Regions from separate parts of the Shewanella sp. 10N.286.52.B9 genome, predicted to be linked through region 1. Evidence: predicted binding sites of a transcription regulator. Region 1 holds the regulator's gene; the other holds the start of a gene.
What was found. Region 1 encodes sigma-54, which starts transcription at its own class of promoters, with help from an activator protein. Its sites were predicted from a motif close to GTTGGCACGNNNNTNGNNT; they were not measured.
Positions count from the first base shown of each region.

Region 2: the regulator sigma-54 is predicted to act here: its motif matches at 4,192-4,210, upstream of fliE (flagellar hook-basal body complex protein FliE).

Region 1 covers NZ_MCTY01000190.1:51,297-56,882, reverse strand. Annotated here, with positions in the region: gene hpf (ribosome hibernation promoting factor) at 2-289, opposite strand; gene BCU91_RS14340 (RNA polymerase factor sigma-54) at 313-1,797, opposite strand; gene lptB (LPS export ABC transporter ATP-binding protein) at 1,932-2,663, opposite strand; gene lptA (lipopolysaccharide transport periplasmic protein LptA) at 2,663-3,373, opposite strand; gene lptC (LPS export ABC transporter periplasmic protein LptC) at 3,360-3,920, opposite strand; gene kdsC (3-deoxy-manno-octulosonate-8-phosphatase KdsC) at 3,917-4,483, opposite strand; gene BCU91_RS14315 (KpsF/GutQ family sugar-phosphate isomerase) at 4,485-5,462, opposite strand; gene BCU91_RS14310 (calcium/sodium antiporter) at 5,531-5,586, opposite strand, start outside.
Region 2 covers NZ_MCTY01000183.1:7,853-13,438, reverse strand. Annotated here, with positions in the region: gene BCU91_RS13320 (sigma-54 dependent transcriptional regulator) at 1-1,362, shown strand, start outside; gene BCU91_RS13315 (PAS domain-containing sensor histidine kinase) at 1,524-2,699, shown strand; gene BCU91_RS13310 (sigma-54 dependent transcriptional regulator) at 2,692-4,035, shown strand; gene fliE (flagellar hook-basal body complex protein FliE) at 4,264-4,605, shown strand; gene fliF (flagellar basal-body MS-ring/collar protein FliF) at 4,660-5,586, shown strand, end outside.

The DNA of each region.
Region 1 (5,586 bases):
GTTAATGCTTAGTGAGTTTCTCTTTATGTTTAATTACCTGACGGTCTAGCTTATCTATCAGGGCGTCTATTGCCACATACATATCAGCGTTACGCGATACAGCAAACACTTCACCGCCTTTTAGGTGCAGTTTGGCTTCGGCAATCTGTTGTAGCTTTTGAACATCGAGCACAACGTGAACATTATTGATCTGTTCGAAGTGTCGTTCAAGCTTTGAAAATTTTGTTTGCACGTATTCCCGTAAAGATTGAGTTATTTCAATATGGTTTCCAGTCAGGTTAATTTGCATAGGTCATCCTCCAATAACAAAAGTTATAAGCTTTTGCGTTGGTTTGAGGGAGGGATGAGCATTGCCTCTCGATATTTGGCTATCGTACGTCGAGCAACGTTAATCCCTTGTTCAGCCAATAGTGTCGCCATTTTACTATCACTAAGAGGCTTTTTCGGGTTTTCTGCAGCTACGAGCTTTTTAATAAATGCGCGAATTGCTGTAGAAGAGCATTCTCCACCATCATCGGTACTTACATGGCTTGAGAAAAAATATTTTAGTTCAAAAAGTCCACGGGGGGTATGCATGTATTTTTGGGTCGTGACCCGTGAAATGGTCGACTCGTGCATTTCAACCGCTTCAGCAATATCATTGAGCACCATCGGCTTCATGGCTTCTTCACCGAACTCAAAGAAACCTTGCTGAAATTGTACGATACAGTTAGCCACTTTTAGTAAGGTTTCATTACGGCTATCGATGCTTTTGATAAACCATTTAGCTTCTTGTAAATGACCACGAATAAATTGGCTGTCAGCTTGGCTTGAACCGCCTTTGGCCATAGCTGCATATTGCTGATTAACGCCAATTTTAGGCATGTTATCGGGATTTAGCTCGACCACCCAGCGACCATTCTTTTTAAGTACAGTAACATCAGGAATGACGTACTCATCTTTAATGGGGGTAATTTGCAAGCCTGGACGTGGATTGAGCGTTTGAATAAATTCAATGGCTTCACGTAAATCATCTTCTTTAAGCTTGGTTTTACGCATCAGTAACCTAAAGTCACGACCGGCGATTAAATCAAGATGATCTTTAATCAGTAACTTAACATTATCTATGCAAGGAATTTCATTAGGGTATTGGCCTAATTGAATTAATAGACACTCACTTAAATCTCGCGCTGCAATGCCGACGGGATCGAAGTGTTGTACCCGTTTAAGTACAGCTTCAACTTCATCGAGTTCGATATCGTCAGTGCCTAAGGATTGCAAAATGTCTTCAACGCTCTGGGTGAGGTAACCGCGCTCATCAATGGCATCAATAATGGCGGTTGCAATCACTAAGTCATTTTCAGAAAAGGGAGTGAGGTTTTTTTGCCATTCAAGATGCTCATACAAGCCTTCACTGGTTTCGCCTTGAAACGGCATATCATTACCGCTCGATACTGCGCCAGAGCCAGAAGTAGGCGAGGCGGTATACACCTCATCCCATGTGGTATCCATAGGGAGTTCTTCAGGCATAGAATCTTTAGTGAGCGATTCAGTGGTATCAACCGTTGAGGTGTCTTTTTCTATGGTGACTTGGCTATTATCACTAAAATCGGTGTCAGTTTGCAGGGCGTTTTCTTTTACGGGCTCTTTGGCTTTAGTGAATTCGTCTTCAAGCTCTAATAGCGGGTTTGAATCAAGTGCTTGTTGAATTTCTTGCTGTAGCTCCAATGAGGAAAGTTGCAATAAGCGAATCGCTTGTTGCAACTGTGGGGTCATGGTTAAGTGTTGACCCATTTTGAGTTGGAGTGAGGCTTTCATGTACCGCTTGTCCCTAATTGAATTACATCATCGCGACGAACAGTGTGGGCGCTAGTTTATGATCCTAGAAAAATAGACTAGATTAAGGTTTGTTGTTGGCCGCGAATGCCATACTAAAAACTGAATAGTGCTAACTATAGCTTGAATTGTTCACCTAAGTATACCGACCTAACTTGCTGATTGACTAAGATCTCAGCAGGTGTTCCTTCAGCAATCAAGTTTCCGTGACTCACAATATATGCTCGCTCACACACATCAAGTGTTTCACGGACATTATGGTCGGTAATTAGCACCCCTAAACCACGGCTTTTAAGTTGTTGAATAATTTTCTTGATGTCGATTACTGAGATAGGATCTACCCCTGCAAAAGGTTCATCTAATAAAATAAACTTAGGATTTGCCGCTAATGCGCGTGCAATTTCAACTCGGCGACGCTCGCCTCCCGATAACGCCATACCTTGGCTATCACGGATATGAGTTATGTTAAATTCTTCTAATAAATGTTCCAGTTCTTCAATGCGCTGCTCATTTGATAAGCTTTTGCGAGTTTGAAGCACTGCCATTATATTATCGTGTACTGTGAGCTTACGAAAAATACTGGCTTCTTGAGGTAAGTAGCCAATGCCTTTTCGGGCGCGCAAATGCATTGGATCTGCGGTTAAATCATCTTCATCGATCAGAATGCGGCCCTTATCACTTTTGACTAGGCCTACGACCATATAAAAGGTGGTGGTTTTACCCGCACCATTAGGGCCAAGTAAGCCAACAATTTGGCCGGTTTTTACCGTCAGGCTGACATCTTTTACTACCTGGCGACTTTTATAACTCTTAGCGAGATTTTCAGCGGTTAACGTAATTTGGGTCATTAGTCATTTTGCTCAGCTGCTGGGGCTGACAATGTCGCCTGCGCCTCAGCGTTAAGTGATTCAGTTACTTCGGGTGTTTCAGTTGAGTTCACAGCCTCTACAGCAGATAAATTGTTGTTTTCAATTATAGCTGGTGGCGTGTCATCACCGGGTTTAGCGCTGTCTGGTAAATGTGGTTGCTCATCTTTTTTCTTTTCAGAATCAATCAAGTCTGGGTGACTTTCTGGTTGAAAAATAGTGATAACCCGATCTTCACCAGTACCGGTGCTTTCAGCAATTAACTGCTGCTTTTCAATGTTGTAGCTAATTAGGTTACCAGTAACCTGGCTGCCAGCTTGGTCCAATTTAGCATTACCCGTTAAGGTTAAAATGCTAGTGGCAAGCTCATATTTAATTTCATCGGCACTGGCAGTACCAATACGGCCATCATCTAACTCTTGGGAAAATGTCGCAGGGTTACCTGTGGCAATCATGGTTTTTTGGGTGCCGCTTTCGGTGCCAAATGCGCGTAATTCGTCGGCATTAATGTTAATCGACCCTTGAGTCACATTAACTGGGCCATAGAAGATGACCTGATTGTTTTTTATGTCAGCTTTTTGGCTCACAGCTGCGACTTTAAGCTCTTGCTGTAAATCGCCTTCTTTTGCATAGGCGCTGGCAATACTGACTACACTGAGTAGTGAGGCAATCAAAAGTTTACTTTGCTTCATACGTTCCTTCTACTTGACTTAAAAGTTCAAGTTCTTGAGCATTTAAATCAGCATACAGGCCTAAACCTTGTATATTAAAATCTGACCCAGTAACAAAAATTTGTCTATCTGAGGTCAAAATCATGGTGTTCATATCGAGTGCCAACATGGTGGTTGTCAAAGATTGTAATGGCTCGTCGATGTTTATTGCATCAATAATAACATTATTTTCTAAAACTACTTTGCCTGTTTCATTATTCAGCTTGCCTAAATCTGCGCTTAATTGCCATTCGGCTTCACCATTTTCAGGATAAATAAGGTAGACAGGCTCAGTAAACATGGTTTCATTACTTTGCTGAAAGTGCTCCATGTATTTCGCTGAGACTCGGCTTTGCACTAAACCTTGCTCATTAAATTCAGTGGTGCGTAAGTCATTGGCGATAAAATCAGGGCGAGCAGGGGCAGGCAATTTACTTGCCTCCATCTGACTACGTTTAATTTGTACTTGCCAATAAAGGACTAAGGCTGCGCCAAAAAATCCGATAATAGCGAAGGTCACTCGGCTCATATACTCATTCCGTGGGCATTTTCAAACTTATCTTGGCTAAGTAATAGCAAATCGGTGAGTTCACGTAATGCGCCATTTCCGCCGTTAATGGTGGTGGTCATATGGCAATGTTGTTTAACATAAGGATGGCCATCAGCCACACAAACTGCAAGGCCAACCTGTTTCATCACAGGTAAGTCAACCATGTCATCACCAATATAGGCGACTTCATCTGGGCTAACGCCATAGGTATCTAACAGGCTTTGGTAAGGCACTAGTTTATCATCAACACCTTGATAAATATGAGTGACACCTAAAGCGGTCATTCTATTTTCCACAATGGCAGATTTACGCCCGGTTATCACAGCAACATGAATATTACTGGTTAAAATAGAGCGAATGCCATAACCATCACGGGTATGAAATGCTTTTAACTCTTCCCCTGCATTACTTAAATAAATACGGCCATCGGAAAATACCCCATCGACATCGCAAATAAGCAGCTTAATTTTTTTGGCTTTTTGCCAAACATCATCAGAGATTGGGCCGTAAAAACCTTGGTGCAGTGTTTCGTGTAATGACATGTTAAATGACTCCAGCTTTAACCATATCGAGCATGTTAAGTGCGCCGACTGGGCGTTGGTTCTCGTCTACGACAATTAAACCGTTAATACTTTTTTCTTCCATAATCTGTAATGCTTGCGCGGCTAAAATACCTGGGCTGATGGTAATGCAGTTGGTTGTCATTACATCGGCAATAGCGGTAGTACGCAGGTTCACTTCAGCATCGATGACGCGGCGTAAATCACCGTCAGTAAAGATCCCGACTAGCTTGTCTGCATTATCGATCACTGCAGTCATACCTAAACCTTTATTTGAGATCTCATATAGGGTTTCAGTAATGCAGAGCTCACTTTTCACCTGTGGAATATCAGCGCCTTTGTGCATTACATCGCTGACTTTAAGTAATAGTTTACGACCTAAAGATCCACCAGGGTGGGATAGGGCGAAATCATCACGGGTAAAGCCTTTCGCTTGCAATAATGCTACGGCCAAGGCGTCACCCATCACCAAGGTTGCGGTAGTGCTTGATGTTGGTGCTAGCCCTAATGGGCAGGCCTCTTCAGGCACTTCAATACATAAATGCAGTTTAGATAGCTTGGCCATATTGGATTCTGGTTTACCCGTAATCGCGATTACCGGGACCCCCATGCGCTGTATAACGGGCATTAAGGTGAGAATTTCACTGGCTTCACCAGAATTTGATATGGCTAAAATAATATCATTTTTTGCCAGAGCGCCTAAGTCGCCATGGCTTGCTTCGCCAGGGTGAACAAAAAATGCAGGCGTGCCTGTGCTGGCGAGTGTGGCAGAAATCTTATTGCCAATGTGGCCAGATTTGCCCATGCCCATGACAATGACTTTGCCTTTACATTCTAAAATGAGTTCACAGGCTTGGCCAAACTCGTCTGAGTCTACATATTGATAAAGGTTATCTAATGCTGCCTTTTCAATATCAATGACTTGACGACCCCATTGGCGCAATTGTGTTTGTTCTGTCATATGTATCTCTCTATTGTCCAAAGCGATTTCGGGTTACGCTTTGGTGAGTCACACATCTTTATGCCCCATTATTGTGATTGAAATAAGACAACTTGGTACGCAATAAAGACGATTAATAAAAGGG
Region 2 (5,586 bases), on a different contig from region 1:
ATTTTTGATTTTTTAGGTGAAAAGTATCATCTAATTACTAAAGACGATCTTGCCTCATTAACCGCAGACTGTCGTTATCGGGCGTTAGTGCTTGATACCCAATCAGTCACGGCTGAGTTTATTAAAAGCGTGAAGTCATCAATGCCTTGGCAGCCAGTGCTATTATCAGGTGAAAGTAACCTTAATGGTGGCAACGTATTAGGCACCATTGCTGAGCCAATAAGCTACCCGCAATTGACCGAATTACTGCATTTTTGTCAAGTCTATGGCCAAGCTAAACAGCCGCAAACACCCACCAGCGCTAACCAAACTAAACTATTCAGAAGTTTAGTGGGCCGCAGTGAAGGTATTGCCAATGTCAGACACCTTATTAGCCAAGTGGCCAGTTCTGACGCAACCGTGCTGGTACTGGGTCAGTCTGGCACCGGTAAAGAAGTGGTAGCCCGTAATATTCATTACATGTCTGATCGCCGCGATGGACCATTTATCCCGGTCAACTGTGGTGCTATTCCGCCTGAGTTATTGGAAAGTGAACTATTTGGCCATGAAAAGGGCTCATTTACTGGGGCGATTTCAACCCGTAAAGGCCGCTTTGAATTAGCTGAAAATGGCACGCTGTTTCTTGATGAAATCGGCGACATGCCACTGCAAATGCAAGTAAAGTTACTGCGGGTATTGCAAGAAAAAGTATTCGAACGTGTCGGTGGTTCTAAAACCATCAATACCGATGTACGCATTGTTGCGGCCACTCACCGTGACTTAGAAACCATGATCAGCGAAAATGAATTTCGAGAAGATTTATATTATCGTTTGAATGTGTTTCCAATAGAAATGCCTTCATTAAGTGAGCGCAGTGATGATGTGCCATTATTATTGCAAGAGCTTGTGAGCCGTGTTTTTAACGAAGGCCGCGGTAAAATCCGCTTTACCCAGCGCGCAATCGAATCATTAAAGGCCCATAATTGGTCTGGTAATGTCCGCGAGCTGTCGAATTTAGTCGAGCGTTTAACGATTTTATTCCCTGGTGGCTTGGTTGATGTGAATGACTTACCAAGAAAATATCGTTATATCGATGTGCCAGAGTATTGTGTTGAAGTCAGTGAAGAGCAGCAAGAGCGTGATGCATTAGCATCTATCTTCAGTGATGAGGAACCCATAGAGCTACCTGATACCCGCTTTCCAAGTGAATTACCGCCTGAAGGGGTAAACCTTAAGGATTTATTGGCAGAGCTTGAAATTGACATGATCCGCCAAGCGTTAGAGCAACAAGATAACGTGGTTGCCAGAGCCGCTGAAATGTTAGGCATACGCCGAACCACCTTGGTTGAAAAAATGCGTAAGTACGGTATGGGTAAAGATTAATCAAGCTCTTACCGACAGTAACTTACAGCTAAATAACAAATAGACAAAACGAGTAAAAAGCATGCATTAGGGCATGCTTTTTGCTTTTGCGCCGTTAAAAACTTTAAACTGGCATACCAAATGCATTGGTAGTACAAAGTTATTATTTTGACGGAGTGACCATGTATTCAGCGCAATCACTAGTAGAACAGCCGCAGTATTGTGATAGCTACAAACTAGCCGAGCCTGCAGCAATTGTCAGCGAGGCGCCAGCAGCGCCAATTACACTGCGTCAATCAGTGAACCTCGATCTGCAAGCTGAAACATCACGTCCGCAAAAGGCAGCTAATATGTCTAACCAAATGGCGCATATTCTTCAAGCTATGCCTTCAGGTGTAGTGATTATCAATGGTGACGGTATTGTGACCTTGGCCAACCCAGTCGCAACTGACTTATTAGGCCGGCCGCTGCAAGGGGCCAAGTGGTTTGACATTATTAACCGCGCTTTTTCACCCCAAGATGATGACGGTTATGAAGTGTCACTAAAAGATGGCCGCCGAGTAAAGCTGGCGATTACTCCGCTGTCGCCAGAGCCTGGGCAGTTAATTGTGTTAACTGACTTAACTGAAACCCGCTTATTACAGAAAAACCTATCTCATTTACAGCGCTTATCAGCACTGGGCAAAATGGTGGCAACCTTGGCGCATCAGGTCAGAACGCCGTTATCGGCCGCGATGTTATATGCATCAAACCTTGCTAGCCCTAAATTAAATGATACGGCTAAAAAGCGTTTTCAAGGCAAGTTAGTCGATAGGCTTAATGAGCTAGAGCGTCAAGTTAATGACATGCTACTGATGGCAAGAAACAAACAAGATGGCGCCGCAGAGTCGACATCTACTGCAGATATTATTGAGCCTGTGCTGGCAAATTGTGAGCCCATTGTTGAAAACAAACAGTGTAAATTACACTTTATTGATCAAACCGATAAACACATTATGGCTAACACGAATGCCTTAAGCTCGGCGATTAACAATCTGGTGATGAACAGCCTAGAGGCCAATGCCACAGAAATTCAGATTGTGACTGGCGAAGATGAACACGGCATTAATATCGATGTGATTGATAACGGTAAGGGTTTATCAAAAGAGATGCAGCAACAAGTATTGGAGCCTTTTTTTACCACTAAAAGCCAAGGGACAGGCCTAGGCTTAGCGGTAGTGCAAACCGTGGTGAGAAATCATGGCGGCAGATTACAGGTGACATCGCAGCCGCACAAAGGCAGCTTAATTCGACTATCATTTCCTATGGCTAAAGACACGGAACAAGCCAAAAAAATAGTGGAGGGATCCCATGAGTGAAGCCAAGTTACTGTTAGTTGAAGATGATGCTGCGCTGCGTGAAGCCTTACTTGATACCTTGATGTTAGCCCAATATGACTGCGTTGATGTGGGCTCTGCAGAAGAGGCCATTATTGTCATGAAAACCACGACGTTTGATATGGTTATCAGTGATGTGCAAATGGAAGGTATTGGCGGGCTAGGGCTATTAAACTATTTACAGCAAAACCATAGTAAAGTCCCCATTTTATTAATGACCGCTTTTGCCACCATTGACAGTGCGGTTAGCGCCATAAAACTTGGTGCGGCGGATTATCTGGCTAAACCTTTTGCGCCTGAAGTGTTGTTAAATCAGGTATCTCGCTACTTACCCCTTAAACAAAATTTAGGTCAACCTGTGGTCGCCGATGACAAAAGCTTGGCGCTACTGAATATTGCCCAGCGGGTGGCAAGCTCTGATGCCTCAGTGATGATCATGGGGCCAAGTGGATCGGGCAAAGAAGTGCTAGCACGTTATATTCATCAAAACAGCCCTCGAGCAGAAAAACCTTTTATCGCCATTAATTGCGCAGCAATACCTGAAAATATGCTTGAAGCCACCTTATTTGGCTATGAAAAAGGCGCTTTTACAGGCGCTTATCAGGCATGCCCTGGAAAATTTGAACAGGCTCAAGGCGGCACCATATTGCTTGATGAAATTTCTGAAATGGAGCTAGGGCTGCAAGCCAAATTGTTGCGAGTACTGCAAGAGCGTGAAGTTGAGCGTTTAGGTGGCCGTAAAACCATAGCTCTTGATGTGAGGGTACTTGCCACTTCAAACCGTGATTTAAAGTCCATGGCAACATCGGGCGCATTTCGAGAAGATTTATATTACCGCATTAATGTATTTCCACTAACCTGGCCGGCATTAAACCAACGACCGGCTGATATTTTACCCTTAGCAAGGCACTTGCTGGTTAAGCATGCTAAGGCATTTAATGTCTCACCAGTGCCTGAGTTAGATGAGATAGCTTGTCGTCGTTTATTGGCTTATCGCTGGCCAGGTAATGTCCGTGAGCTGGATAATGTTATTCAGCGCACCTTGATACTGAATAATGGCGAGGAGATAACTGGCGCGGATATTATTCTTGAAGCTGAAGATGTTACTTTGAGCCCCAATGAGCAACCCGTGGCAGCTGCTGAAACGGACGGGCTTGGGGGCGAACTGCAGGCTCAAGAGCATGTGATTATTTTGGAAACCTTAAATCTATGTAATGGTAGCCGTAAAGACGTAGCTGAGAAGCTGGGAATTAGCGCCAGAACATTGCGCTATAAAATGGCTAAAATGCGTGACTTGGGTATTCAAGTCCCTGCTTAAATATCGACGTTTAGTTCATCTTTATACTTAACTCTAAATTCTAAAATATTAGCTTAACCGCTTTGATGATACTAAAGCGGTTCTATTTTGTGTGTTTTTCACCCTTTCAAGTTGTTTTTAAGCTCTTTTCATGGGCTTAAGTGTATTTAAGCTATTGTTGGCATCCTACTTGCTAATTCTATTGTAACTGTTTTTAAGTCGTCAAATATCCGACGAATGGAGTTTACAATGCAGATTAGTTCAAATCCTTTTTTACAAGAAATGCAATCCTTAAAGGGTGAGATTTCGCCTAATCTTGGCTTACCTATTCAAGCGGATATGATTCAAAAAGTCGGTAATACTTCTGGTGCTGACTTTGGCCAATTGTTATCTCAAGCGGTCGGTGGCGTGGCTGATTTACAATCAAACTCAGCTAATTTAGCCACCCGATTAGAGATGGGCGATAGCACTGTGACCTTATCTGATACCGTGATTGCCCGTGAAAAAGCCGGGGTTGCATTTGAAGCAACGGTGCAAGTGAGAAACAAACTTGTAGAAGCGTATAAAGAAATTATGAGTATGCCTGTTTAGGCTTTTGTTAATAGTATTGTTGTTGATATTCTGGTATTGAAGTAGGTAAATATTGTGAGCACAGATCTAGTATTAGATTCAGATAAAGTCGATAGCACAGGGATTCAGCAGGAAAATAAACCTGGCTTGAAAAGCTCGTTTGGTAGTGCTGACTTTATGCGTCAAATCACTATGATATTGGCTTTAGCTGTATGTCTTGTGCTGGCAGTATTTATGATTATTTGGGCGCAAGAGCCTGAATATAGGCCGTTAGGGCAAATGGAAACTGCTGAAATGATCCAAGTATTGGACGTTTTAGATAAGAATAAAATTGCCTATAAAATCTCCGGCGATGTAGTCAGTATTCCTGAAAACAAATATCAAAATGTCAAACTGCTGCTGGGCCGTGCAGGCGTTGAAGCCAGTAGTCAACCAACCGATTATTTAAGCCAAGACAGCGGTTTTGGTGTTAGTCAGCGCATGGAGCAAGCCCGCCTTAAACAAAGCCAAGAAGTTAATTTAGCCAGAGTGATAGAAGAGCTAAAAAGTATTAGCCGCGCCAAAGTGATATTAGCTATTCCCAAAGAAAATGTGTTTGCCCGTAATAAATCTAAACCTAGCGCTACCGTAGTTGTGAGCGTTCGTCGTGGTAGCCTTGGCCAAGAAGAAATTGACTCTATCGTTGATATTGTCGCCTCAGCAGTACAAGGCTTAGAGCCAAGCCGGGTGACAGTGACCGATTCAAATGGCCGCCTGCTAAATTCAGGTAGCCAAGATGGCGCCTCCTCAAGAGCCCGCCGCGAGCTTGAATTAGTGCAGCATCAAGAAGCAGAATATCGTAACAAAATCGATTCGATATTAATGCCTATTCTAGGCCCTGAAAACTTCACTTCTCAAGTGGATGTCAACATGGACTTCACCGCGATTGAGCAAACCGCGAAACGATTTTCGCCTGATTTACCCGCTGTACGCAGTGAAATGACCATAGAGCGTAATTCAAGC